DNA from 2 places in the Leucobacter holotrichiae genome. Region 2 is predicted to be linked to the other one. Evidence: predicted binding sites of a transcription regulator. Region 2 holds the regulator's gene; the other holds the start of a gene.
What was found. The regulator LexA, encoded in region 2, represses DNA repair genes until DNA is damaged. The targets are predictions, from matches to a motif close to TCGAACANNTGTTCGA.
Positions count from the first base shown of each region.

Region 1 (14,297 bases), on a different contig from region 2:
CACGGGCCAGGTGCCGAACCGGGCCGTGTGCAGCGGGTCGTAGACCGCTCGCCCCTCGGCCCACGGCGCGCCCTGCGCCTTGTACAGCGCACCGGAGGCGTACACGAAGGCGACCTGGGCGGTGAGCGCGATGAGGGCCAGATTGTGCAGCGCGGTGCCGATCAGGTTCGGTGAGGATCCGGGGGCGAACCACTCCTGCTTCGCGCGGCGGCGGGCGTCGAACGACCAGCGTGCGGCGGCGTCGGTGAAGAACATGAGGATCATGGCGATGCGGAACATGTTGTCGCCCTGATCGCCGACCATGTCGTTCATCTCGATGAAGCTGATCCACCCGATGAAGAAGACGGGGAGCACGATCCGGAACCGCCATCCGAGCGCGAACAGCACCGCCAGCACGATGAGCAGGATGTAGAGCACCGTGAAGGCCGCATCGTTGGCCGCGACCGCGTGGAACGCGCTGAAGAGCCAGATCTTCGGGAAGTCGCTGACCGGCTCGGCGATCTCGCCGTTCCAGGCCGACCCCGACCCGAACGTGTAGAGGCGGGTGCTGAAATTCGAGACGAGCAGCCCGAAAGCGGTGACACCGAACACGATGCGGGTGACGGCGATGCCGTACAGCGCCTTCTTGCCGTTGAACAGCCAGTTCTCGAAGAAGGCGAGCGCGTCGCCGATCGTGTTCGCGAACGAGAGCCAGGCGGCCGCGATGACGCTGCCGATGAACGAGAAGAAACGCGCCACCGGCGTGCCGGCCTGGGCGGATCCGGATCCCGATCCTTCCTCAGATCTCACGGCCTCGAGGCGATCGGCGTCGTTCGCCGCCGACCCCGCGCGTTCGGCGCCGGGCGCGGCTTGGGTGCGCGTACGCTGCTTGCTCATCGCGTGATCCTCTCGAACTGACCGCGGAACACTTCGGCGAAGTTGCCGTCGTTCTGCCCCTCTTCGACGATCGGCGCCCGCCAGCCGGGCAGCACGACCGTCGGTTCCGGGCGCTGCGCCTGCGGGTTGTGACGCTCGGCGAACGGCACGATGTTCTGGCGGCTCACCCTGAACTGCACCTTCTCGACGTCGTCGCCCCAGATCGCGCGAGCCACCTGGGTGGCGTAGGCCGTGGTGCGGTGCTCCTCGGCGAGCAGCTTCGTGATCTCGGCGGTGTTGCCGGCTTGCGCGTTCGCTCCGTCCGCGGCCTGCGGATCCGGCTGCTTCTCGAGAGCTGCCTGCAGGCCCACCTCCCAGTTCTCGACGACGAAGTCCCCGCCGACGACCGTGCGCTGAGTTGCGTACAGCTTGTCATAGGCGCCCTTGTAGTTGGAGGCGACCTCGCTCGACTGAATGCCGGCCCGGGGTGGAAAGAGGTTGTATCGGATCATCGACAGCTCGACATCGGTGGCGCTCACCCAGCCCGTCTCGCTGCCGTCGGCGAGGGTCGCCCGCACGTTGAAGTGATAGTCGCCGTTGATCGGCTCGGGCGCGAACACGCTCCACGACTGGCCGAAGAAGGGGATCATGTAGGAGCTGAGGGTGCTCTGCCCGCCCGGTACGATCTCGCGAGCGTTGGCGCTGTACGGCGCGATCCACAGGAACGACGCCAGAATGTGCCACGCGGTGAACAGTGCGGCCGCGAGGGCCACGAGCCGTACCCAGACCTTGGGCTTGGGTGCGGGCTTCGCCGGGGGCGCCTCACTGCGGACCCCGGCATCGTCCCGAGACGCCGCGGAAACCGGATCTTCGCGCTCCGGTGTTCTCGTGTTCGGCATGGCTCCCCCATAGCTCTCAATGCGTGTCAAAACTCGATGCGGTGCGGTCGCCTTCTCGATCCCCTGCGACCACAGTGCCTCCACTTTATGGGGTGGCGGCGTCTCCCGAAAACCAGAGCGTGGCCGGGGTCGCCGATCGGCGTCCCCGGCCACGCGGATCGGGGGCCGCGCCCGAAGGCGCGACCCCCTCACCGGTTATCTCAGCGGCCCGCGTTCGCGGTGCGGCGCCTCGCGACGACCACACCCGCGGCTCCCGCGAGCAGCAGCATCAGACCGGCAGCGGCGATGAGGCCGCCCTGGTCGGCACCGGTGCGAGCGAGATCCTTGGCGCTGGCGTGAGCCGCACCCTCGGACGCACCCTGGCTGCTGGCCGAGGCGGAGGCCGATGCCGCCGCGTTGGCCGTCGATGCAGCCTTCGCCTGCTGGCTGGCAGCAGCCTCTGCAGCGGATGCCGCATCGGCCTCGGCCGTAGCCGAAGCGGTAGCCGACGCCGTGGCATCAGCCGAAGCCTCGGCGCTCGCCTGAGCCGCAGCGCTCGCAGCGACGTTGGCGTCTGCCGAGGTGTCCTGCGACGCGTTCTGCGACGCGTCTGCCTCGACATCGGCGCTGGCTGCAACCTGGGCGGCGGCCTGAGCCGCAGCCTGGGCGCTGACATCCGCGGCAGCGGACGCCTCGGCGGTCGCCGAGGTCGAGGCGTCGGCGGTCGCCGAGGTCTCAGCAGCGGTCTCAGCGGCAGCGTCGGCGGAGACATCGGCCTGGGCCGATGCGGCTGCCGAAGCAGATGCGTTCACATCGGCGTCGGCGTCAGCCTCTGCCTCGGCCTCAGCGCTCGCGCTGGGGTCGGCGTCGGCGGTCGCGGTCGCGTCGGGATCGGCCGTCGCGGTCGCGGCTGCGCTCGGATCAGCATCGGCGCTCGCGTTCGCATCGGCCGAAGCCGAAGCCGAAGCGGTAGCCGACGAGGTCGCCTGCGCGGCAGCCTCCGAAGAGGCCTCCGAAGCAGCCGAAGCGTCCGCGTTGGCAGCGGCCGAAGCAGCAGCCGACGCGTCGGCGTCCTGAGCGGAGTCGGCGGTCGAGTCAGCCGAGGCCTGAGCCGAAGCGGAAGCAGCGGCCTGCGTGTTCGCCGAAGCCTCGTTCGAGGCGTCAGCCGTCGCAGCGACCTCAGCAGCAGCGTTCGCGCTCACATCGGCGGCAGCCGACGCGGTCGTGTTCGCGTCCTCATCGGCAGCAGCCTCAGCGGCAGCTTGAGCGGCAGCGGTCGCCTCGTTATCAGCAGCGGCATCAGCCGAGGCCGAAGCGGAAGCCGAAGCGTTGACATTCACGTCAGCGTCAGCAGTCGCGTTCGCGTCAGGGTCGGCGTCCGCGGTTGCGGTCGCGTCGGGATCAGCCGTCGCGGTCGCAGTCGCATCCGGGTCAGCCGTCGCGGTCGCAGTCGCATCCGGGTCAGCCGTCGCGGTCGCAGTCGCATCCGGGTCAGCCGTCGCGGTCGCAGTCGCATCCGGGTCAGCCGTCGCGGTCGCAGTCGCATCCGGGTCAGCCGTCGCGGTCGCAGTCGCATCCGGGTCAGCCGTCGCGGTCGCAGTCGCATCCGGATCAGCCGTCGCAGTCGCAGTCGCATCCGGATCAGCCGTCGCAGTCGCAGTCGCATCCGGGTCAGCCGTCGCAGTCGCGGCAGCCGTCGGATCGGCAGTCGCGTTCGCATCTACGTCGGCCGAAGCCGTGGCAGAGGCGGTGGCCGAGGAGGTAGTTTCAGCAGCGGCCTCCGAGGAAGCGGCAGCAGCAGCCTGCGCGTCAGCGGTCGCCGCAGCCGAAGCAGCAGCCGACGCATCGGCGTCCTGAGCGGAATCAGCGGTCGAGTCGGCCGAAGCCTGAGCCGAAGCGGAAGCAGCCGCCTGCGTGTTCGCCGAAGCCTCGTTCGAGGCTTCCGCGGTCGCCGCAACTGCAGCGGCAGCGTCGGCGGTCACGTCCGCGGCCGCCGAAGCGGTCGTGTTCGCGTCCTCATCGGCAGCAGCCTGAGCCGCGGCCTGAGCCGAGGCGTTGCTGTTGTCGTCGGCCGTCGCCGAAGCGGATGCCGAAGCCGAAGCGTTCACATTCGCACCGGCGTCGCCCTCGGCCTCGACGACCGTGCTCGCGTCAGCGGTACGGCCGGAGGTCTGGCCCTCAGCAGAGAAGCCGGCCTCGCCCACGGGGTAGTCGGCGGGGACATCCCAGGTCGTCTCGATCGCGCCGTTCTCATCGGCGGTCACCGTGGTAGTGGTGCCGTCGGGAAGGGTGATCTCCACGTCCTCTCCGGGCTCGAAGCCCGCGCCGGTCAGCGTGACGGTGCCGCCCTGCAGCACCGGGTTCGGCGAAGCCTGGAGCGTCGCCGGCACCTCGTCGAGAGCGTCGACGGTCGACGATCCGAGCTGCAGAGACACAGCGCCGTTGGTCGCGACGTTCGGCAGGAGGCTGATGCTCAGCGCACGAACCGTGAAGCTGCCCTCGCCGAAGTCACCCTGGCCGCCGGCCAGCGTCGGCTGCTCGTTGATCGTGATGGTCAGCAGGTTCTGCAGCAGCGGCTCGAGCGCGGAGATCACGGGAGCGACAACGCCCTCGACCACCGTCATGAGCGCGGGCTGCACGTTCTGAACGGCGGTGCTCACGAGCGGATCGAGAATCTCGCCGCCGATGGTGGTCAGCGTCGAGGTCAGCAGATCGACGACCGGCTGCAGCAGCGTGCCGATGTTCACCGGAATCGGAAGGCCCGGCAGCAGCGTCACACCCTCGACGTTCACAACCGGAGCGTCGTATCCCTCGGCGCCGATGAGGCTGCCGATGCTCGTGTTGACGGTGATCGGTCCCTTGGCCACGTCGAGCGTCCCGAGGAGGTAGTTGACACTCAGGCCCACCTCGACATCCAGGGTCACCGCGAGGTCGTAGATCCCCTGGGTGATGAGGTCCACGGCCTTGGTCACGAGCGAGTTCGGGCCGTTGCCGATGAGCGCATCGCTCACACCGTCGAGAATCGCGGTGACAGTGGCGTCGTCGAGCACCGGGGTGTTCGCGGGGAGGGTGCTCAGGCTCGTCGCGCCCGAGCCATCCACCACGAGCCGATCCAGATCCACGTGGATCGTGCCGTCGGCGAGGCTGATCGAGACCGATCCCTCGGCGTTCTCGAGCGGGGTCTGCAGCAGCGCCTCACGAACCTCGGTCGTCAGAGACGTCGTGTCGACACCGAAAGCGTTCAGCTGCGCATCGACCAGGGGAAGCCCGTCCAGCGTGTTCACCAGGTTGGCGATCGCGGTGCTGAGGGCACCTCCGTCCTGAATCGCTGCTTCGATCGGTGCGAGGATGCCACCGACCGCGCCGTCGATCTCACCGGTGAGATCCGCCACGAGCGGGCTCTTCACATCGAGGCCGAGGCCCGAGAACATGTACTCGCTGGTGACCTCGCCCGAGACGGAGTCCGCGCGGGATCCGAGTGCACCGATGCTCACCGAGGCTTCACTCAGCACCGTATTCACGAGTTCGTCGCTCAGCACCTGCCGCAGCAGACCGGTCGCATCGAGCTTGCCGCGCTCGAAGTTCGCGCCGTTTCCATCCGCATCGAAATCGAGCGAACCGTCGGCGTTGATGAGACCGGAGGAAGCGGAAGACTCCGTCAGCGAAGGCGACGACGACCAGCTCGAGATCGCTCCGAGGTTGCCGAGATGCAGCAGGCCGCCGTTCGTGCCATCGCCGATCAGCGGCAGGTTGATCCCGCCGAGGTCGACGTTGAGCAGGCCGAGCGCCTCGAGATTGAGCGATTCGGTGTTCGGTCCGGCGTTGTCCGGGAACTCGCTGAGCGAGGACGCGGTACCTGCTACGTCCAGAGAAAGCGCGTCGAGCCACAGAGCGTGGCCGTGCGCGGCCGAGTCGGCGGTGATGTCGACCGTGTCCGCCGAGGCAGTGAGCGGCGCGATCGCCACCCCTCCTGCCACAGCGGTCACCGTCGCCGCGCCGAGCGCAAGAGCACGGAAGCCGCGTCTGCGGCTCCGTCTCTTTAGTTCGTTCTTATTTTCCAAGAGACTCCCCAGTCATCTCGTTGTTTGGCAATGGTCCAGTGCGCGCCTCCGCCGCCGCACGAAGACCGTGCGAGGACGCAGAGACACCCGAACTGAGACTCTCAGCAAAGGTTCAGGAGGTCCACGAGTCTCCGCAGCCCGCACGTTCCCACCGATCACTACTCATTCGCAGACCGATCAATACTGAGATAGAGAGGTAGGATCCCTGAGATGATGCGGGCGTGTCGCATAACGGAACGGCCACGCCGTGCGCAGCCGCCGGAAGCAAGCCCGAAGAACCATCTAGTGTGGTGCATGTTCAGTAGCACATTTGTTGGGGAACTTTTGTGGGGGAACTGCTGAACGATCAAGGGGGAGCATCATGCAGGGGGCGATTGAAGCGACCGACAAGGAGGTCCGGGAGACGATCCTGCGTCATGTTCTCAGTACCTCCGATCCGGTCCTTGTGACGGGGCCGAACGGCAGCGGCAAATCCCACCTGTTGCGCTCGCTCTCAGCGTCGCTCTCCGAGCACGATGTACAGCACTTCATCGTCGAGGGCACCGACCCCGATGCCGCGCAACGCATCGAACAGCTGCCGCCCGGCGCGCTGACACTCGTCGATGACTGCGAATTCGCCTCGTCCGAAGCGCTGCGGGCGATGGCCGAACGCGTTGCCGCGGGATCGAACGTGCTCGCCACGATCACCGAGTCATCCGCTTCCACGGGGTACGGCGAGCGCATGCGGCGCCTCCACGAGCGGTTCCCGGAGGCGAGGAGCATCCTCGAGCGCATCCAACCGATCCGGCTCGAACCGCTCTCCGACGACCAGATCGCCCGGCTCGTGCATCGAGCCAGCCCCGAGCCGCTGTCATCGGTGACGGTCGCCGCCATCCAGCAGCTCTCCTGGGGGCTGCCGGGCGCCGCACTGACGCTGCTGCAATTGCACCGCAGCGGATCCCTCTCGAGCACGCCGCGCCCCAAGATCCTTCGCACGCACGCCTCCGACCTGCATCTGTCGACGCTGCACCACCCCATCCGCATGGCCGAAGCGCAACTCACCTCCGAGCAGATCGCCGCGGCCGTCGTGCTCTCCGAGATCGGCCCGCGCAGCCGCAGCGGTATCGCCGACGTCTTCGGGGCTGAGACGCAGTCGAGGCTCTTCGACAGCGGCCTTCTGCTCCCCCACCCCGACTCACCGGGACTCTTCGGAGTGCCGGGACTCTACGCCGCAGCCGTGCGCAGTCTGACCACACCCGATACGCTCGGACGCGTTCGGCAGAGCACCGCGACCCACCTGCTCTCACAAGAGGCCTACGGGATCCCGCTCCCCGACCACGAGGCGATCTTCTGCGCCGGCGTACTCAGTCGCAACGATCGATCCATCGCCTCCGATCCTCTGCTCAGCGAGCAGCACGCATCCTTCCTGAAGCGTGTAATCGGCGATCTTGTCAACTTCGGCGAGGGCGCGAGGGCCCGCGATCTGCTCCTGCGCCTGGGCCAGCAAGGCCCGGGCCTCTGCCCCCTCGCCCGCGCGAGACTCGTCACCGTGCTCCGCGACGCGCATGTGGGGCTGCAGTCGCTTCTCGGCGCGACTCCGCCGCACGGCAACTGCGACCTCCCACCGACGGAGCCTGAGAAGAGGATCGCCGCAGGCTTCCTACGGAGCAACCTGGCAGCGGAGGTCGGCCTGCCGTTCGAACCCGATCCCGATATCACTCCCGACGACCCGGAGTGGTCGGACGCACAGCTGGTGATCCGACGCTGGAACGACGCGGAGCCGCTCGCCGAAGACGCTCCTGAACTGCTGCGGATCGCACGCACTCACCCGCGACCCGAGATCTCACTGCTGGCGCAGCAGTTGCTCTCCTTCGAAGCGGCGCTGAACGGCGTGCGCTACCGCTCTTTCAACGTCGACGATGTCGAACCGCGGATCGCCCGCCTCGCGGTCCACGCCTCCGAGAGCCTGCGAGATGTCCTCTCGACGGCGGTCGTCGCGCAGAGCGTCATCCGGTTCTTCTCACCCGGGCTCGCCGACGATGCTCCCCGGCTGCGCAACCTCGTCGACCGGCTCCCGGGATCCTCCCGCCACCGCATCTGGCTCACCCACCTCTTCGCCGCCCGCACGGCCTTCCTCCACGGCGACCTGACGCGCTCGCTCTTGGAGTGGGAGGGCTTCGCGGATCGTCTTCCTCGCTTCATCGCCTTCCGCCTCACCGACTTCATCAGAAACGTGAGTCACCTGTCGTTCGACCAGGATCAGAACCCGCAAGCGCTGCGGCTGTACAGCACGCAGGTGCTCATCTACTTCTCCGGGCAGCTCGACAGCGTACGGGCGGAGGCCTTCGCCGATCCCGCATCACCCGCGGGCCGCGCGCGAATCGGCTCAGGGGACCCTGGAGAGTTCGAAGCGCTGCCGCACCAGGGGCCGATCCGCGCGCATCTCGAGGCCCTGCGCGCCCAGAATCCGGCAGCGCTGCTCCGCGCGGCCGAGAGCCTCGAGTCCCTCGGCTTCCGGGCACCCGCGGCGTACGCGCTGCGGGAAGCCCGACGCATCTTCCTGCGGCGTCGCGCGAGCGGCAGTGTGACCGCGACCGATGCGCGCCTCGCCGCTCTTCGTACCAGCGCCGCGCGAAGCGTGCCCTGGTTCAACGCCGACGCGATCTCCACGCCGCCTCGCGAACGGCTCACCCCGCGCGAGACCGTCACCGCGCAACTCGCGGCCGAGGGCCTCAGCAACCGCGAGATCGCCGAGCGCATGCGCTGCAGCGTGCGCACCGTCGAATCGCACCTCGCGCAGGCGCGCGCCAAGCTCGGAGTCTCGAGCAGAGAGGCGATGAAGGCGCGACTCGGCAATCTCATCAGCGGCGAGGAAGCCCGCAAGGCGGGTGCGGGGGCCGGACCGTCGGGGTCGGGGGCCGTTCCCGGTTCGGCGGCCGGGTCGAGGCCAGGGTCACCCCTGGCTGGGACCCGCCGCCGCTGAGATCTGCAGCGCTGCCCATTGGACACGCCCGATGTTCCCGCCTCGATTCGCGTTGCGCAACCGGATGCCGTATTCTTTTTCGCGGTGACGTGTCCGAGCGGCCGAAGGTGCGACTCTCGAAAAGTCGTGTGCGGTAACCCCGCACCGTGGGTTCAAATCCCACCGTCACCGCCAGAGCGAAGGCCCCGAGATCCTTGAGAAGTCAACGGATCCGGGGCCTTCGTCATGTGTCGCGTCAGGCGAGCCGCTCCCAGAACTCCCGCAGCTGCTCGCTCTTGCGGAAGACGATGGTGTCCCATTCCTCATCGGTGGTCGCGCTGTCGGCGAAGTCGGACGGCACCTTGAACAACTGCAGGGGCACCCCGAGACGCTCGCACACGCTCGCGTAGGCGTACGCCTCCATATCGACGAGCGAGGCACCGAGACCCGCGATACGAGCGCGCTGCGCGTCGTTCTGCACGAAGACGTCCCCGGTCGCGATCACGGCGGTGCGCTCGGGGGGCAGGATCGCGGGGCCCGCCGGACGCAGCTCCGGCGAGGGCAGCGAGAAGTCGTGCTGCACCACGCCCGTGATCTGGTAGACGTCCTCGAGGCTCGGTCGCTCGGGTCCGTCGCTCACGACCCCCGCCGTGCCGAGCACCACCACCTGGTCGATCCCGCCCGCGGCGAGCGCGGCCGCGAGCGACACCGCGGCGTTCACCTTTCCCACGCCAGTCACGAGGTGCGGCACGTCGGCGAACGCCGAGGCCTCATCTCGATGCGCGAAGACGAGCAGCGTGGTGGATTGTGGCATGGGAACTCCTCACGGCGCGGGTTGCCGATCGACGCGGATCTCGGGGATTCCGCGTGCCACTGCGATGTCATGGCGGAGGAATCTTCGAACCACACTAGCGTTTTTCGAAGACATGTTCTAAACTGTAGAACTGAGCTTGTGAGCGACCCGCGTTTCCGCCCGAAGCAATCGGACAGATTCAAGGCGTCGAGAGATCAACTCCGCGAGTCCCGCGAAGCTCAGCAGCACGGTCCGGCCCTTCCACACGGCCGCCTTGGCATGAGCCGTGCGCACACCGTAATCCGGCGCACCACGGTGGTGCGCCCTCGAAAGGACTCATCATGGAAACCACCAACATCATCGATCTGCAGCAGAGGCGCGAACGCCCCCTGCGCACCCCCTACCACTCCCTCGGCGCTGACCACGAGATGCTCGTGCCCGACTGGGCGCAGCACCGCTCCGTGTACCGCTCTCAGGGGCGCACCCTGTATCTGGTCGAGACCGACCGCCTCGACGAGGCCCGCGACGATCTTCGCCGCCTCGACCAGGTCGGCTGGGAAGTGCACGTGACTGAGGATCCCGAAGCTCCGCGCGGTTCCCGCGCGCGCATCGCCCTCACGCGGCGTGACCTCGTTCGCGCTGCCTAGCCACCCTCTTGTGAGCCGGTCGCGCGATCCGCGCACCGGTTCGCTCCAGTGGGAGTCGCGACGCGCCGCCTCGCTCTTCGTGAGGCAGTGTGTCGCGACTCCCACTTCGCGCTTATACCGCCCGTGCGGCTCCTCGCTACACTGGCGGCATGAGCGATGTCGAACTTGCCGAGGTTGAGAGCTTCTCCCTGGACCACACGAAGGTGCTCGCCCCCTACGTGCGCCTGATCGGTGTGGAGCACGGCCCGAAGGGCGACGCGATTTCCAACTACGACATCAGGCTCGTGCAGCCGAACCGAGGAGAGATCCCGACCGCCGGCCTGCACACCATCGAGCACACGATCGCCGGGCTGCTGCGAACGCGCCTCGACGGGCTCATCGACATCTCGCCCTTCGGCTGCCGTACCGGCTTCCACATGATCGTCTGGGGCGAGCCGACCCCGGAGCAGGTGGGCGCGGCCATCAAGAGCTCGCTCGAGGATCTGGTCGAGCGAGTGACCTGGGACGACGTGCCCGGTACCGAGGCCGTGAGCTGCGGCAACTACCGCGACCACAGCTTGCACTCCGCGAAGGAGTGGGCGAAGCAGGTGCTGGATCAGGGCATCAGCCTCGACGCGTTCGACCGCTCCCGCCTGGCGTAGCCTCTGCGCCGCCCAGAAGGAAAAGACAGAACGGGGAGTCCCATATTGCTGCGATCCGCACTCGGGCAGCAGCAATATGGGACTCCCCGTTCGCGCGCGAGCGCGCGGCGTCTACGCGACGAGCACGTCGAGCGCGGTCTCGAGCGCCCCGTCGACCGCGCGCGTGACGACCTCGCGGTAGGGGTCGTAGCCGTCCATCGACTCGTCCTGCGCCGCGAGCGGGTTGCCGTCGATCGCGAACACCGCGCCGGTCTCGATGCCGTGCAGCGACGCGATCACGAACAGCGCAGCGGCCTCCATTTCGACGGCGACCGCGCCCGCGCGCTGCCACATGCGCAGGTCCACGCCGGTGATCACGTCACTCGGATAGAACATGTCGCCCGTCACGACGATGCCGCTGTGCACGTCGAGGCCGGTCTCGGTCGCGGCGCGCTTCAGCGCGATCGTGAGCTCGGGCGTGGCGAGGGCGGGAAACTCGGTGGGCACCAGCTGGTGGCTCACCCCGTCGGCTCGCACCGCGCCCGTCGCGACGACGATCGCACCGTCGACCACGTTCGGCTGCATACCTCCCGCGGTGCCCGAGCGGATGATCCGGGTCACTCCGCCGCGGGCCAGCTCCTCGAAGCAGACCGCCGCGCCTGCCGCGCCGACACCGTGCGAGGCGACCGTGACCGGAACGCCTCGGCGCGTACCGGCATACACGTGGTACTCGCGGTTCGCCGAGAGCTGTCGCACGTCATCGAGGCGCTCGGCTACGCGGGCCGCACGGGCGGGATCACCGACCACGAGGGCGCGCTCTGCGAGATCGGAGACGCGAGCGCGCAGGAGCGGGAGTTCGGCGTCGGCGGGAAGTCGTACGGGCATATGATTGGCCTTTCGGTCGGGGCGATCAGGGGCTGGGATCGGGAACTGAGGGTCGGTAGCAGATCCACCGTATATTCCGCAGGTCACATATTCTCTCCGGCGGCCTCCTCGCCGATGGCTCCCTCAGCTGCGGCTCGCAAACGAGCCCGCGCCTGGGCCGCCCGAGCACGGATCGCGGGGGCGTCGAGCGTCAGGTGCTCACCGTCGGCGTAGATGTGCCGCCCGCCCACGAAGACGTGCCGCACGTCGGCACCTGTCGCACCGAAACCGAGGTGCGAGACGAGCGCACCCGGCTCCGCTGCGAGATCGAGCGGAGTGGCTGAGGATCCCGATACGTCGAGCGCGATCACGTCGGCGAACCGTCCGACCTCCAGCGCGCCGGAGTCGGGGAAACCGATCGCCTCGGCCCCGCGGCGCGTGGCGATATCGAGCATGTCCGCGGCCCGCACGATCGAGGCGTCCTGGTGGGCACCGCGATGCAGAATGGTACCGGTCTTGATCTCCTCGAACAAGTCGAGGGTGTTGTTGCTGGCGACCGAGTCGGTGCCCAGCGACATGCGCAGCCCGGCCCGTTGCCAGGCCGGCAGCGCCGCGATGCCGTTGCCGAGTTTGAGGTTCGAAACGGGGTTGTGGCTCACGGCGGTGCCTGTGGCGGCGAACAGCTCGATCTCGCTCTCGGTGAGGTGCACGCAGTGCGCCGCGAGCACGTCGGCTTCGAAGAGGCCGAGCGCGTCGAGATGGGCAGCCGGAGTCGCACCGTACTGCTCAGTGATCTGCGCGACCTCCGCGGCGGACTCCGAGATGTGGGTGTGGATCGGGATCCCCCGCTCGATCGCCCGTGCGGCGACCTCGCGCAGGAAGTCTGGCGGGCAGGTGTAGGGGGCGTGCGGGCCGTAGGCGATGCGGATCTGCGCATCGCCCGCGTATCGCTCCGCGAGCGCCTCCGTCTGCTCCGTCGCCTCGGCGCCGTTCCAGGACGAGACCCCCGGGAAGCCGACTGCTTCAGGTGCGAACGACGCCAGCGCGACCATCGCGCGCATGCCCGCAGAGCGCACCAGCTCGACGAGCGGCTCGTCCCAGTGGTACATGTCGGCGAAGGCGATCGTGCCCGTCTCGATCATCTCGACCATCGCGAGTTGCAGCCCGACCTCCACGTCCTCGTGGGTGAGGTGCTGCTCGAGCGCCTGCACCGCAGCGAGCCAGGGCATGAAGCCCTCGTCGTCGGAGACGCCTCGCAGCAGCGTCATCGCGGAGTGGGTGTGACCGTTCACCAGGCCCGGCATGAGCACGTGCCCCGTCAGATCGTGCGTGACGCGGCCGGAATGCGCGGGGACGCCCGTCTCATGGATGCCCGAGGCGCTCTCGAACCTCGAAGCGCCCGGTTGAGCGCCATCGAGATTCGCGATGCTCTCCGGCCTCGCGGATCCCGCGTAGGTGATGCGCCCGTCGGCATCGAATGCGAGCTCGGCGTCGACCACCACCCCGCCGGGGGTGAGCATCGCGTCGGCTCTCAGTACGGTCTCGGTCATCGCGCCTCCCTGTGATCCACGCCCACTGTATCGTCAGCCTCGGACAGGCACGGCGATCCACTACCACCCGGGGGTGGCGAGCATGCCTCCGTCGACCGCGAGATCCTGCCCCGTGATGAACGAGGCCGCTGACGACGCCAGCAGCACGCAGGCATTGCCGATGTCGGCGGGAGTGGCAAGGCGGCCCAGCGGGGCGTGCGAGATCCAGCTCTCGACGCCCTCGGGCCACGCCTCGGCGAGCCCCGGCCGCTCCACGAGCCCGGGAGACACCGTGTTGACCCGGATCCCGGCCTCCCCGAGCTCCAGAGCGGCGGCACGCGCGTGCATCACGAGCCCGGCCTTCGCGACCGCGTAGTGCGCGTGCGCAGCGGCGGGCCGACTCGCCTCGATCGAGGCGATGTGGGTGATCCAGCGGTTCGGGCGGCCGCCCTCGACAGACTCAGGCAGCTCAGGTACTCGCATCTCGGCAGCCGCTGCCTGCGACAGCTCGAACACCGCGCCGAGATTGGTCGCGATCACCTCGTCCCACTCCTCGCGCGACGTCTCGGCGAGAAGCGCGAGCGGCTGGATGCCGGCGTTGTTCACGAGCCCGTCGAGGCCCCCGAGCGCGTGCACCGTCTCCTCCACGAGCCGCGCCGCGGCTCCCGCCTCCCCCAGATCGGCGCGCACCGCGACGGCGTCAGAGCCGTGCTCGCGCAGCTCCTCCACCAGGCGGAAGGCGGCGCCGACCGAGGCCGCTGACGCGCCCCGATAGTGCACGGCGACACGAGCACCGGCCGCGGCGAAGCGCCGCGCGATCCCGCCCCCGATCCCGCCGGAGGCGCCGGTGACCAGCACCCGCTGCCCGCCCAGGTCGGGCAGGCTCGCGTCCCGTGATGCGCGCGCACCGATACTCACGTCAGCCCCCCATCCGGCGCTGCCGCGACGAGTAGTCGCGCAGCGCGCGCAGGAAGTCGACCTCGCGCAGGTCTGGGTACAGTGCTTCGACGAAGTAGAACTCGGAGTGCGCCGACTGCCAGATCATGAAGTCGCTGAGGCGCTGCTCGCCCGAGGTGCGGATCACAAGGTCCGGGTCGGCCTGCCCGCGC
Region 1 covers NZ_JBVUAC010000007.1:34,589-48,885, forward strand. Annotated here, with positions in the region: gene AC0KXF_RS10215 (HTTM domain-containing protein) at 1-876, opposite strand, end outside; gene AC0KXF_RS10220 (DUF5819 family protein) at 873-1,754, opposite strand; gene AC0KXF_RS10225 (choice-of-anchor G family protein) at 1,955-5,719, opposite strand; gene AC0KXF_RS10230 (helix-turn-helix transcriptional regulator) at 6,156-8,756, shown strand; tRNA gene AC0KXF_RS10235 (tRNA-Ser) at 8,840-8,930, shown strand; gene AC0KXF_RS10240 (phosphorylase family protein) at 8,992-9,549, opposite strand; gene AC0KXF_RS10245 (hypothetical protein) at 9,870-10,175, shown strand; gene AC0KXF_RS10250 (S-ribosylhomocysteine lyase) at 10,325-10,816, shown strand; gene AC0KXF_RS10255 (nucleoside phosphorylase) at 10,928-11,680, opposite strand; gene AC0KXF_RS10260 (amidohydrolase) at 11,764-13,209, opposite strand; gene AC0KXF_RS10265 (SDR family NAD(P)-dependent oxidoreductase) at 13,270-14,106, opposite strand; gene AC0KXF_RS10270 (isoprenyl transferase) at 14,108-14,297, opposite strand, start outside.
Region 1: the regulator LexA is predicted to act here: its motif matches at 9,654-9,669, upstream of AC0KXF_RS10240 (phosphorylase family protein).

Region 2 (14,297 bases):
GGGTATGCTGACCGGCCCGGTGACGATCCTCGCGTGGTCGTTCGTGCGCGACGATCAGCCGCTCGCCGACACGGCGGGCCAGGTCGCTCTCGCCCTGCGCGACGAGATCGACGACCTCGTCGAGGCCGGTATCAGGATCGTGCAGGTCGACGAGCCGGCGCTGCGCGAGCTGCTGCCGCTCGACGCCGACCGCCAGGCGCCATACCTCGACTGGTCCGTAGGCGCATTCCGTCTCGCGACGAGCGGGGCCGCACCCGAGGTGCAGATCCACACCCACCTCTGCTACTCCGAGTTCGGCGAGATCATCGACGCCGTCGACGGCCTCGACGCCGATGTCACCTCGATCGAGGCCGCCCGCAGCCGCATGGACGTGGTCGAGCCGCTGGGCGAGCACGGGTACTCGCGGGGCATCGGCCCGGGCGTCTACGACATCCACTCGCCGCGCGTACCGAGCGTCGAGGAGCAGACGGAGCTCATCCGCATCGCGGCGGGGCGCATCCCCGGCGAGCAGCTCTGGGTCAACCCCGACTGCGGTCTCAAGACCCGCGGCTACGAGGAGACGGTGGCGAGCCTCACCAATCTCGTGCTCGCCGCGAAGGCCGTGCGCGAAGGCGCGGCGTGACCCTGCAGCCGACCGGGCACGAGCCGTGGCCGACCGACGGGCTCCCCACGGAGCCCGTCGGCTCGCTGCCGCGGCCTGCGCGCCTGCAGCGGGCGGTGCTCGACGCCGAGGCAGGGCTGATCTCGCAGGCCGAGCTGCTGGCGGCGCAGGATCTCGCGGTGCGCGACACGCTCGAACGCCTCGCGGAGACCGGTTCGCCCATCATCACGGACGGCGAGCAGCGGCGGCAGAGCTTCGCGAGTTACCCCCTCGGCACCGACGCGGACGGGGTGGACGAGGGGCCGGTGTTCGCGGTCTTCGCCGACGGGCACCATCGGGTGATCCCGAGTCTCGCGAGGGCGCCGTTCGGCTTCCGCGCCTGGGCCGCCGACGACGTGGCCGCGGCGCGGGCGCTCACCGATCTGCCGCTCAAGCAGGCGGTCGTCTCGCCGTCGATGCTGTCGCTCATGGTGCCGACGGGTGGGCTCGGCGAGTATTCGCGCGAGGATTTCCTGGACGACGTGGTCGACGGCTGCGCCGAGGACATCGAGCGCTGCTTCGCGGCGGGCGCCGCACGGGTCACCATCGATTTCACCGAGGGGCGGCTCGCGCTGCGCCGTGACCTGCGGGCCCCCTGGGCCGGGCCCGATGCGCTCGGCGGTTTCATCGACCTCATGAATCGGGTGCTGGATCGCCTCCTGCCCGAGCAGCGCGCCGCCGTCGGTGTGCACACCTGCCCCGGCAACGACAACGACTCGGCTCACAGCGCGGACGTCGACTACGCCGAGCTGATTCCCGAGCTGTTCCAGATCGAGGCCGGATACTTCCTCGTGCAGGCGGCGGGGGAGAAGGATCCGGACCGGGTGGCCCGCCTCGTGGGCGCGCAACTGCGGGGGAGAGCCTCCGCCGGTGACGCGCCGCGCATGCTCATCGGCGTCACGAACCCGACGAACCCCAAGCTCGAGACGGCCGAGCAGATCCGCGATCAGCTGGTGCGCGCCGCACGCTTCGTGCCGCCCGAACTGCTCGGATCCACCGATGACTGCGGTTTCTCGCCCTACCTGATCGACGAGAAGCCGCGTCACGGCTCGCCAGACTTCGCACGCGACGTGGCCTTCGCGAAGATCGCCGCTCGGGTGCGGGGCACGGCGCTCGCGGCCGAAGCGCTCGCCGGAACTGCCGCGGGTGTGACGGATGCGGCGGGTGCCGCGGGTGTCGGTGCTGTCGCCGGCGTGGAAGCCGCTCGAATCGCCGCGAGCGCGGGGGTCGCGTCGTGAGCCCGCTCCCGCTCGTCGGCAGCGCCGCCACGCGCGCGAGGTTCTCGTTCGAGGTCTTCCCCGCGCGGAGCGGCGCCGCGGCGCTCGCTCTCGGGCACGCCGTGCAGCACCTCTCCGCGGCCGGCCCCGACTTCATCTCGGTCACCTACGGCGCCAACGGATCCAACCGCGATGCGTCGCTCGACCTGCTGCGCTACCTGCGCGACCACACCGACGCGCTGCCGCTCGCGCACCTCACCACGGTGGGTGAGACCCGCGATGCCGTGCGCGACACCGTTCATCGCGTGATGGACGCCGGCGTGCACGACTTCCTGGCGCTGCGCGGGGATCCGCCGCGCGGCCTCGACGAGGGTGACGCCGCCGTACGTGGATCGCTGTCATCGCTCGAACTCGTCGACCTGATCGCCGAGGCGAGAGCCGAACGCCCGCCCCTCACGAGTGTCGGGCGCACCGCAGTAGCCGCCTATCCGAACGGGCACCCCCTCTCGCGGTCTCGCGCGGAGGACATCGAGTGGCTCATCGCGAAGCAGGAGGCGGGGGCGCAGTTCGCGATCACGCAGCTGTTCTTCCGGCCCGATGAGTACCTCGGGTTCGTGAGCAACGCCCGCAGCGCGGGCCTGCGGATCCCGATCCTCCCCGGCCTGATGCCGGTCTCGACGAGCGCGCAGCTGCGCAAGGTGGCCTCGCTGGCGGGTCGGCCGGCGCCGGCGAGTCTCGAGCGGGCGCTCGAGGAGGCCGGCGGCTACGCGCCCGAACTGGGGGTCGAGCACACGGTCGAGCTCGCCCGCGAGCTGCTCGCCGGCGGGGCGCCCTCGGTGCATCTCTACACCTTCAACCGGCACGAGCAGGTGCTCGCCGTGCTGCGGCAGCTCGAGCTGCTCACGCCCGACCCGGTCGCCTGACGGCAGGCGCGCCTGCTGCGGGATCCGTCCTCGGCTGCGCTGTTTCTGCCGCCGCCCGCGTCGTTCGCGCCGCTGCGCCGTTTGCGCCGCCGCGTCGCGCCGGGCGCGACGCGCGCACCGTTGTAGGCCTCCTGCACCATTGTGGACCTCTCGTACCGCGCGAGAGGTCCACAATGGTGCAGGAGGTCTACATCAGCGGGGGAGTCCGAGCCGAGGAGCTCCGGCTCGCACCCGGCGGGGTCCGCTACACCGCCTGGAGGAAGGCGTCATCGGCGGCGGCGCGCTCCGCGAGGTGCTGCAGGTGGGCGGGAACGGGGCGCCCCTTCGCCGCCATCGTCTGAGCCCAGAGCCGCCCCGCCCGGTAGGAGGAGCGCACGAGCGGGCCCGCCAGCACGCCCGCGAAGCCGATCTGCTCGGCCTCGGCCTTCAGCTCGACGAACTCCTCGGGCCGCACCCAGCGATCGATCGGGTGGTGCAGCTTCGAGGGCCGCAGGTACTGCGTGAGCGTGAGGATGTCGCAGCCGGCGTCGCGCAGCTCGCGCATCGTGTCGGTGATCTCGCGGCGATCCTCGCCCATACCGAGAATCAGGTTCGACTTCGTGATCATGCCGGCGTCGCGTGCCTGGGCGATCACGTCGAGCGAGCGCTCGTATCGGAACCCGGGGCGAATGCGCTTGAAGATGCGCGGCACGGTCTCGAGATTGTGGGCGAACACCTCGGGCGCGGCCTCGAACACCTGCGTAAGATCCTCGGGGCGTCCGCCGAGGTCGTCGGCGAGGCACTCGACGCCGGCACCGGGGTTGAGCGCGTGGATCTGGCGGATCGTCTCGGCGTAGAGCCAGGCGCCCGTGTCGGGCAGGTCATCGCGGGTGACGCCGGTGATCGTGGCATAACGCAGACCCATCGTGCGCACCGACTCGGCGACGCGACGCGGCTCGTCGGTGTCGAGGGGCAGCGGCTTGCCCGAGGTGATCATGCAGAAATCGCAGCGGCGGGTGCAGATCGAGCCGCCGATGAGGAAGGTCGCCTCGCGATCCTCCCAGCACTCGTAGATGTTGGGGCAGCCGGCCTCCTGGCACACGGTGTGCAGGCCCTCGCGCTGCACGAGCGAGCGCACGTCGGTGTACTCGGGGCCGGTGCGGGCGCGGGTCTTGATCCACTCGGGTTTCTGCTCGATCGGCGTCTCGGCGTTGCGCGCCTCGATGCGCAGCAGCCTGCGTCCCGCGGGATCGGCCGGGCGAGGCACGGCGGTGGTGCTCTGCTCGGCGGAGGGGTGCTCGGCGGTGATGCGCCCGGCGGCGATCCGCTCGGCCGCCGCCTCCTGCTCCGCGAGGATCTCGGCGAGGGGCCTGCCGATGTTGGCGGCGCTCATTCGGCGACCTCCGCGAGGCTGGTGGAGAGGCGGGCCGCGAGGCGCGGCGCCACCTCCTCCGGGGTGATGCGCCCGCCCGCGAGGACGCTCAGCGTGGTGACGCCGGCGTCGGTGATGCCGCAGGGGACGAAGTTCGCGAACGGCGCGAGGTCGTTGCAGCAGTTCAGGGCCAGGCCGTGCGTGACGATCCCGTCGCTCGTGTGGATCCCGATCTGCGCGTACTTCTCGACCGTGCCCGGGCTCCGCTCGGCCCAGACCCCGGAGCGGCCCGGTACGCGGATTCCCGCGACGCCGAAGCCCGCCGAGACGTCGATGATGACCTGTTCAAGCTCGCGCACGAAATCGACGACGCCCAGGCGTTCGCGCAACCGCACCACGGGGTAGACGACGAGCTGACCCGGGCCGTGCCAGGTGACCTTGCCGCCGCGGTCGACGGGCACGACGGGGGTGCCGTCGTGCGGGTACTCGTCGGGGTCGGATCGCCGGCCGGCCGTGTAGACCGCGGTGTGCTCGAGCAGCAGCACCGTACCGCGATTCTCGCCCCGCCTGACCGCTTCCGCGGCGGCGCGCTGCAGTTCGAGGCCGCGCTCGTAGGGCACGGTCTTCGGAGCGAACCCCGCGATGACGGCGGCGGGCGGGGCAGCGGAGACGGCAGGCGGAGGGTCGGTCTCGAGGGTGGAGAGCGGGAGGGAATCCATGGGGACCAGACTAGTTGTACCCGGTTCAACAAATCAAAGGCGATGAAAAAGGCCGGGGTGTCGCGCCCCGGCCCGTCGTCGACCCGCCCCCCTTATACGGAGCGGAAGACTGCGACAACGCGGCCGAGCACCTCGGCGTGGTCGCCGAGGATGGGTTCGAACGCGCTGTTGCGCGGGAGCAGCCAGGTGTGCCCGTCGCGACGCCTGAAGACCTTCACGGTGGCCTCGCCATCGAGCATGGCCGCCACGATGTCGCCGTTCTCCGCCTCGCGCTGCTGTCGCACCACCACGAAGTCGCCGTCGCAGATGGCCGCGTCGATCATCGAGTCTCCGATGACCCGGAGCATGAAGAGCTGCCCGTCGCCCACGAGCTGGCGGGGGAGCGGCACGATCTCCTCGACCTGCTGATCCGCCGTGATCGGGACGCCGGCCGCGATCTGCCCGACGAGTGGAACGTAGGCCGCCTCCTCCACCTGCTGAACGGGAGCCTCCGCGATCGCGGCGCTCGTGCTCGCGAGCTCGACGAGGATCTCGAGCGCGCGGGGGCGGTTCGGGTCGCGCCGGATGTACCCGCCCAACTCGAGGCGGCTGAGTTGGTGGGTGACGCTCGAGAGCGACGAGAGGCCGACGGCGTCGCCGATCTCGCGCATGCTGGGCGGATAGCCCCGCGTGTCGACGGAGCGGGCGATGCACTCGAGGATCGCCTGCTGCTTCTCGCTCAGGGGCTTCCGGGCGGGGGGCGCGTCGCTCATCGCAGTCCTTTCCGAGGCCCGAGGGCGGTGTCGGTGTGGGTGGATCCATGAATGTCAGTGGTTGCTGGTTCAGTGATCCCGTTGATCGAAACCCTAGCCGCTGGGCTCGAACACTGCCAAACAAGTGTTCGAGTGTCGTGGAAAAGATCGAAACATATATTCGAATCTCTGCTTGCGGTCTTGATCTATCGAAGATATATTCGAAATAGATGTTCGCGCCGACGTGATACTCGCGAATATCGGAGAGAACGGAGAAGCCACCATGAGCGCACAGGCGGTTCTGCAGCAGGAGAGTCACCCGGCACGTACGACGGGCGCGAAGCTTCGTCTGACCCGTCGCGGGCGTGTGGTCTTCGGTTTCCTCGCCACAGTGCTCCTCGCGGGGCTGCTGGCGTTGATCGCGACCTTCGCGGCTCCGCAGGCGCTTGCATCTGTCGGCGCTGCGGGCCAGGGCTCCGACCAGCAGTTCCACTATGTCGTGGTGCAGCCCGGGGCTTCGCTGTGGTCGCTCGCGACCGAGCTCGATCCCGAAGCCGATCCTCGAGACCTGGTCGCGGAGATCGTGCAGCTCAATCAGCTCGATGGCTCCGGCATCGAGGCTGGCGACGCGATCGCGGTGCCGCTGCGCTATTCCGACAGCCCGGCGGTGTTCCAGTCCGAGGAACTCGCGGCCTGAGGTGCGGGAGGGGCGTCCACGGCCCCCGGTCCTGCGGCTCTAGAATGGTTCGGTGACCAGTCTGAGCGACCTTCCTCTCCGCGCTAATCTCGTCGGCAAGGTGCCCTACGGGGCGCCCCAGGATCCCGTTCCGGTGAGCCTGAACGTCAACGAGAACACGCATCCGATTCCCGAGAACGTGGTCGCCGACATCGTGGAGTCCCTCGCGAATGCGGTGCGCGGGGTGAATCGTTATCCCGATCGGGAGTTCGCCGAACTGCGCGAGGCGCTCGCCGGATACCTCGGGCACGGGCTCACCCCCGACCAGTTGTGGGCTGCGAACGGCTCGAACGAGGTGTTGCAGCAGATTCTGCAGGCCTTCGGCGGACCGGGTCGTTCGCTGCTGAGCTTCACTCCCACCTACTCCATGTACCCGCTGCTCGCCTCCGGCACTGACACCGAGTGGGTCGCGGTCCCGCGCCCGGCCGATTACGCTCTCACCCCCGACCTGGTCCAGGAGGCGCTGCGCGAGCATCGCCCGGATATCGCCATCCTGTGCGGCCCCAACAACCCCACGGGCACCCCGCTCGATCGCGAGGTGATCCTCGCCGCTTATGACGCGTTCGACGGTATCCTCATCGTCGACGAGGCGTATCACGAGTTCGACGCCGAACGGGAGAGCGCGGTCTCCCTACTACCGGGGCGCCCGCGCCTGCTCGTATCGCGCACCATGAGCAAGGCGTTCGCCTTCGCGGGCGTGCGCCTCGGGTACCTCGCGGCGGATCCCGCCGTGATCGACGCTCTCAGGCTCGTGCGGCTGCCCTATCACCTGTCCGCGCTCACGCAGGCCGCCGCGACCGCGGCGATCCGCCATTCCGCCGAGATGCTCGCGACGGTCGCCGATATCCGTGAGCAGCGCGATCGGCTCGCCGCGGCACTCGAAGGACTCGGATACAGGGTGCACCCCTCGGGCGCGAACTTCCTGCTCGTCGGCGGGTTCTCCGATCCGGACGGCGTGTTCGAGACCCTGCGCGCGCAGGGCATCCTGATCCGCAACCTCGGCATCGACGGGCATCTGCGCATCACAGCGGGCACCGAGGCCGAGACCACGACCGTCATCGAGGCGATCGCGGCCCTCACCCCCGAAAACGCCCGCTCGGATGCCCGATAGAATCGAGCTCATGACCGCAGCAGCACGCACCGCCTCGCTCGAACGCTCCACGAGCGAGTCGCAGATCAGCCTGAGCCTCGACCTCGACGGCACCGGCGCCTCCGACATCGATACCGGCGTGCCCTTCTTCGACCACATGCTCACGGCGCTCGCGCGGCACTCGCTCACCGACCTCACGGTGAGGGCGAAGGGCGACGTGCACATCGACGTCCACCACACGGTCGAGGACACGGGTATCCTGCTCGGCCAGGCGCTTCTCGAGGCGCTCGGCGACAAGCGCGGCATCTCCCGCTACGGCGATGCGCTCGTGCCGCTCGACGAAGCCTTGGCACAGGCCGTGGTCGACATCTCGGGCCGTCCGTACCTGGTGCACTCGGGCGAGCCGGCCGGCTACGAGTTCCACCTCATCGGCGGCCACTTCACCGGGTCGATGGTGCGCCACTTCTTCGAGGCGCTCGTGCTGAACGCGCGGCTCACCGTGCATCTGAAACTCGTCGAGGGGCGGGATCCGCACCACATCGCCGAGGCCGAGTTCAAGGCCTTCGCGCGCGCGCTGCGTCAGGCGAAGGCATTGGATCCGCTCGTCGCCGGTATCCCCTCGACCAAGGGCGCCCTGTGACCCAGGGCGTCGCGGCTCCCGGTCCCTCGGCACGCTCGGGGAACGGCAGGAAACGCGTCGTCGTGCTCGACTACGGCTCCGGCAACGTCCACTCGGCGGTGAAGGCGCTCGCGAAGGCAGGCGCCGAGGTCGAGCTGACCCGCGACGCGCGCGCGGTCGCCGAGGCCGACGGGCTGCTCGTACCGGGGGTGGGGGCGTTCGACGCCGTGATGCGGCAGCTGCGCGAGGTGCGCGGCGACGAGCTCATCGACCGTCGACTCGCAGGGGGGCGGCCGGTGCTGGGCATCTGCGTCGGCGAGCAAGTGATGTTCGAGCGCGGTGTCGAGCGCGGCATCGAGACCGAGGGGCTCGGGCAATGGCCGGGTACCGTGCGCAAGCTCGAAGCCGATGTGCTGCCCCACATGGGCTGGAACACGGTCGAAGCCCCGGAGAACTCGGTGCTGTTCCGCGGCATCGCCGAGGAGCGCTTCTACTTCGTGCACAGCTACGCCGCGACCGAGTGGACCATCGAGGGGCGCACGGAGGCCACCCGGCCGCTCGTCACCTGGGCCGAGCACGGCGAGCGTTTCATCGCAGCCGTCGAGAACGGCCCGCTGAGCGCCACCCAGTTCCACCCCGAGAAGTCCGGAGAGGCGGGCATCCAGCTGCTGCGCAACTGGATCTCGACCCTCTGATTCGAATATCAAGGAGAACCGTACGCATGAGTGAACTGGCGCAGGGGCCCAAGCTGCAGCTGCTGCCCGCGATCGACATGGTCGATGGCAAGGCGGTCCGCCTCACGCAGGGCGAAGCCGGAACCGAGACGAACTACGGCAGCCCGGTCGACGCCGCGCTCGACTGGATCGACCAGGGCGCCGAGTGGATCCACCTGGTCGACCTCGATGCAGCCTTCGGCCGCGGCAGCAACGTCGCGGTGGCGCGCAAGATCATCAAGCGCGCGGGCGACGTGAACATCGAGTTCTCCGGCGGCATCCGCGACGACGAGAGCCTCGAGGCCGCGCTCGAGATGGGCGCGCGCCGGGTCAATCTCGGCACGGCCGCGCTCGAGAACCCCGAGTGGACCCGGGCGGTGATCGCCCGCTACGGCGAGCAGATCGCCGTCGGCCTCGACGTGCGCGGCGAGACCCTCGCCGCCCGCGGCTGGACCGAGGACGGGGGCAACCTCTGGACGGTGCTCGAGCGTCTCGAGGAAGCCGACTGCGCGCGCTACGTCGTGACCGACGTCACCAAAGACGGCACGCTGCGCGGCCCCAATATCGAGCTGCTGAAGCAGGTCTGCGCGCGGGCCTCGCGCCCCGTGGTCGCGTCCGGCGGCGTGTCGAGCCTCGACGATCTCGCGGCGCTGCGCGAGATCGTGCCCCTCGGCGTGGAGGGCGCGATCGTCGGCAAGGCGCTCTACGACGGCGCCTTCACGCTTCCCGCGGCTCTCGACGTGGCCGGGCGCTAGAGCCCGCCGGGCGGAGGCCGAGCTCATGGCCATCAAGAAGCTCCCCTCGACGGGCGACGCGCCGCGCTCCACGGGCGTTCCGGAGAGCCTCGTCGCGGGCGGTCCCGCGGACTCGGCCGGCTTCCCCTGGGAGGGCCGCACGTTCGAGCATCACGGCACCGACTTCGCCGACGACGACGGTGAGACGCCGGATGAGCTGCGCACGGCCGTGTCAGCAGTGCGCGAGGTCGCGGGTGCGGTGGTCCGGGGCGATGCGGATCCCGACGCGCTCGCGGAGGCGAACGCCGACGCGATCCTCGCCCTCTCGCGCGTGCGCGTGCTGATCCCGCTCCTCGCCGAGGCGGGGGACACGGGGATCACCCCCGACGGCCGCACGGTCGAGAAATCGCAGGAGCTGTCGATCGTGACGATCGCCGCACCTGACGGGCGGCGAGTGATGCCCGTGTTCAGCTCCGTCACCGCGATGCGCGCCTGGCACGCCGATGCCCGTCCGATCCCGGTGCCCGGGCCGCAGGCCGCGCTCGCCGCGGCTCAAGAGGAGACCGACCTGATCATCGTGGACCCCGGCAGTCCCGAGCGCGAGTTCGGTGTGCGGCGCACGCAACTGCGTGCCGTGGCGCTGGGGGAGCGCTGTCTGCCGGCGTGGGCGGATCCTGCGGTGATCGAGGCGTTCCGAGCATCGACCGCCCGCGACCCGCGCGTGGTCGAGGTGCTGCTGGTGCCGGGCGATCCCGAAGCTCGGCTGCTCGCCCCCGAGACCGACGTGGTGCTGCGCATCGCGTCGGGGCTCGCCAGAGACGAACTGCAGGAGGTCGTCACCGGGCTGCAGCAGCGGTGGGCCGCGAGTGACCTCATCGCCGAGCGGGTCGACTCGCTGCGCATCCGGGCCGTCGCCGCCTGAGGGGTGCCGCGGCGACTTCCGCGCTGCTCTGCGGGTGGCGACGCGCCCGCGGATGCGGTCGTGCATGTCCGAGGCACCTGTTACGCTCTCGTACACATCCGGCTCAATGCGAAGGAGCAAGCCCTTATGACTTCGAGCACGTCAACAATGGCGGCGCCCCAGCCCCGCGCGGAATGGACGGGCCAGATCGGCTTCATCATCTCCGCCATCGGTTCGGCGGTGGGTCTCGGCAATATCTGGCGCTTCCCGGGCGTCGCCTACGAGAACGGCGGCGGCGCCTTCCTGATCCCGTACATCGTCGCACTGCTGACCGCGGGCATTCCGATCCTCTTCCTCGATTACGCCATCGGGCACCGCTTCCGGGGCTCCGCACCGCTCGCATTGCGGAGACTCGCGGGCAAGATGGGCGAGGGAATCGGGTGGTTCCAGGTGATGATCTGCGTGTTCATCGCGATCTACTACACCGCGGTGCTGGCGTGGGCCGCGAGCTACTTCGTGTTCTCGTTCAACGTGCCGTGGCGAGATGACGCGACGGGGTTCTTCGTCGGCGAGTACCTGCAGCTCTCGGATGCGCCATTCACGATGGACTTCGTGCCGGGCGTGCTCATCCCGCTGGTGCTGATGTGGGTGATCACCCTCGTCGTGCTGGGCGCGGGTGTGGTGAACGGCGTGCAGCGCATCAACATGATCGCGATCCCGCTGCTCATCGTGGGCTTCCTCGCCCTGGTGATCCGCGCCCTGTTCCTGCCGGGAGCCGCTGAAGGGCTCAATGCGCTCTTCACGCCCGATTTCGGGGCGCTCGCCGATCCCGGGGTCTGGGTCGCCGCGTACAGCCAGATATTCTTCTCGCTGTCGGTGGCCTTCGGCATCATGATGACCTACGCCTCCTACCGCAAGCGCCGCTCGAACATGACGACGCCCGGCCTCGTCGTCGCCTTCGCGAACTCGTCGTTCGAGATCCTCGCGGGCATCGGGGTGTTCGCAACGCTCGGGTTCTTCGCTTTCCAGCAGGGCATCGGCATCGACGAGCTCGAGGGTCTGACCGGAGTCGGGCTTGCGTTTATGACCTTCCCGGCGATCGTCGCCGAGATGCCGGGCGGGCCGTTCTTCGGGGCGCTGTTCTTCGGGTCGCTCACGCTCGCGGCGCTCACCTCGCTCATTTCGATCCTCGAGGTCGTCTTCGCCGGTGTGATCGACAAGTTCGGGATCGGCCGCAAGACGGCGGCCTACGGCCTCGGCGGCGTACTCGCGGTGATCTCGATCCTGCTCTTCGGCACGACGTCGGGACTCGTGGCGCTCGACACGATCGACAACTGGGCGAACAACATCGGCATCGTCGCCTCGGCCGTGGTGATGACCATCACGGTGCTCTGGATTAGACGAGCCGGGCGCGAGCTGAGCGGGCACCTCAGTGCCCTGTCGACCTTCAAGGTCGGGCGCACCTGGTTGTTCCTCGTCTCGGTGCTCGGCCCGGTGGTGCTCGGCTACATGCTCGTCGCCACGGTCATCGACCTGATCAACAACCCCTACGGGGGCTATGACACGACCTACCTGCTGATCGTGGGCTGGGGATCGGTGCTCGTCATGATCGTCGGATCCGTCGTGCTCACGGCGCTGCCGTGGAAGTTCGCACCGGATCGATTCACGCCGTGGCCGCCGCTCGATTCCTCCGGGAAGCCGGCGGCGTCCGAGACGGTCCGGTCCGGTCGACCCGCCGATATCGAGGGAGGTGCGCGATGACCCCCATCGCGATCGTATTCCTGGTGCTCTCCGCCGTGGTGGTCTGGGGAGGTCTCGTCGTCAGCGCGATCTTCCTGGGTCGCCGTCCCGAGATCGTGCACTATCCGGCGGGCGGAGACGATCCCGCCTCCGAGGAGGTCTACGACCTGCCTCCGATCCGGGACACGTGAGCCTGCTCGTCTCATGAGCCTGTCGAAGGAAACGACGGCTGGTGCCGCTCAGAACATGTTGAGCAGCAGCACGTAGCAGGCGGTACCCGCCGCGATGCTGAGCAGCGCGCGCCGCTTGCCGAGCAAGTGCACGACCACGGTCACCGCGGAAGCTGCCGCGATCGCCCACAGCTCGCCAGGGCGGGCGATGATCTCCTCTCGCAGCACGACGACGACCAGGATCAGCAGCAGGCCGGCGGGCATCCAGCTGCCGAGCCGCTGTACGAGTTTCGACTTGCGCAGCGGTTTGAGTACCGCGAACGGGATCGCGCGCAGGCCGAGGGTGATGATACCGCCGATCGCGATCGCGGAGATCAGGTACCAGACGGTTATGTCAGTCATCGTCGTCTCCCGTCGCTGCTGCGGTGCGTCGGACGAGCAGGTGCCGCGCGACGAGCAGCGCGGTGAAGATGATGAGCGCGACGAGCAGTGCGGAGCTCGGGGCGATGAGGATCGCCGCGGTCACGGAGAGGCCGGCCAGCACGATCGACGGGATCTCCCTGCGGCTCCGGGCCGCGTCGAGGGTCATCACGATGAAGAGGGCGTAGAGGGCGAACTCGAAGCCCTCCACGGGCTCGGGCAGAGCGTTTGCGATCGCGACGCCGACGAGTCCGCCCGCGACCCAGTAGCCCTGCATGGCCAGCTGGCCGGTGACGATACGCGTCGAGGTGAGGCTCGATTGCGGCATGAGCGCGTAGGTCGCGTAGGCCTCATCGATGAGCGCGTACACCGAGTAGGCGCGCGGCAGCCCGCTCCGCACCCGAGCCAGCGGGAAGGAGAAGGCGTAGAAGACGTGCCTGAAGTTCAGGGCGAAGACCGTGGCCGCGATGGTGATCAGCGGGGTCGCCGTAGCGAGCATGCTCACCATGAGCAGTTCGACGGAGCCCGCGAAGATGCCGATCGAGAGCGCAGGTGCGAGCCACCAGGGGAGCCCCGCCTGCACCACGAGCAGCCCGAGAGCCACGCCGAGCGGGAAGATCCCCAGCCCGACGCCGAGCGAGTCTACGAGCCCCTTCCGCGCCTCCGCCGTCGTCACCGGGGTCAGATCACCGAACCCGTGTACTTCTCCCCGGGGCCGGCACCCGGGGCGTCGGGGATCGCCGAGGCCTCGCGGAACGCCAGCTGCACCGAGCGCAGTCCGTCGCGCAGGGGGCGGGCGTGGGAGTCGCTGATCTCGGGCGCGCCGGCGGTGATGAGCCCGGCGAGGGCGTTGATGAGCTTGCGGGCCTCGTCGAGGTCGGTCTCGTTCTCGGGATCGTCGGCGAGGCCGCACTTGATCGCGGCTGCGCTGAGCAGGTTCACCGCCGCCGCGGTGATGACCTCGACGGCCGGCACCTCGGCGATGTCTCGAGCCGCCTGAGTCGCGGCCAGCGCCTCCGACTCGTGGATCGATGCGTCGTGCTGCGGGTTCTCGCTCATGCTGTCCTGACTGTCTGGGGGATATCTGTGCTAAACTTGCCTGTGGTTCTCGGCAACATGCCGAGATGCGGAAGAGGAGATTCTCCCACCCGGCACCGCATTCAAGGTTACCGGGTAGTTGGCACCCCGCCGTTCGCGGCAGCTCATAAGGGTGCGGGCGGCGCGTGCGCGGCCCTGATCTCTCTCCGTCGCTTCGATCAGAAGCGCCCATCACTTGAGATCAGAGGAGCCGGCGATCAGCGATCCCCGTACGAATGACAGAATCCGCGTCCCCGAGGTGCGACTGGTAGGACCCAGTGGCGAGCAGGTCGGGGTCGTCCCGATCGAGACTGCGCTGCGCCTGGCGGCCGACGCCGATCTCGATCTCGTTGAGGTCGCCCCGAACTCGAAGCCTCCCGTGGCGAAGATCATGGACTTCGGCAAGTTCAAGTACGAGGCGGCTCAGAAGCAGAAGGAAGCCCGTCGTAATCAGGCGAACACGATCCTCAAGGAGGTTCGGTTCCGCCTGAAGATCGACAAGCACGACTACGAGAC
Region 2 covers NZ_JBVUAC010000001.1:647,414-661,710, reverse strand. Annotated here, with positions in the region: gene metE (5-methyltetrahydropteroyltriglutamate--homocysteine S-methyltransferase) at 1-622, shown strand, start outside; gene AC0KXF_RS03110 (uroporphyrinogen decarboxylase/cobalamine-independent methonine synthase family protein) at 619-1,878, shown strand; gene AC0KXF_RS03105 (methylenetetrahydrofolate reductase) at 1,875-2,780, shown strand; gene lipA (lipoyl synthase) at 3,025-3,993, opposite strand; gene lipB (lipoyl(octanoyl) transferase LipB) at 4,149-4,850, opposite strand; gene lexA (transcriptional repressor LexA) at 4,943-5,602, opposite strand; gene AC0KXF_RS03085 (hypothetical protein) at 5,865-6,278, shown strand; gene AC0KXF_RS03080 (histidinol-phosphate transaminase) at 6,331-7,428, shown strand; gene hisB (imidazoleglycerol-phosphate dehydratase HisB) at 7,439-8,047, shown strand; gene hisH (imidazole glycerol phosphate synthase subunit HisH) at 8,044-8,721, shown strand; gene priA (bifunctional 1-(5-phosphoribosyl)-5-((5-phosphoribosylamino)methylideneamino)imidazole-4-carboxamide isomerase/phosphoribosylanthranilate isomerase PriA) at 8,748-9,494, shown strand; gene AC0KXF_RS03060 (SseB family protein) at 9,520-10,395, shown strand; gene AC0KXF_RS03055 (sodium-dependent transporter) at 10,522-12,135, shown strand; gene AC0KXF_RS03050 (methionine/alanine import family NSS transporter small subunit) at 12,132-12,305, shown strand; gene AC0KXF_RS03045 (AzlD domain-containing protein) at 12,354-12,686, opposite strand; gene AC0KXF_RS03040 (AzlC family ABC transporter permease) at 12,679-13,380, opposite strand; gene AC0KXF_RS03035 (DUF1844 domain-containing protein) at 13,386-13,763, opposite strand; gene infC (translation initiation factor IF-3) at 14,041-14,297, shown strand, end outside.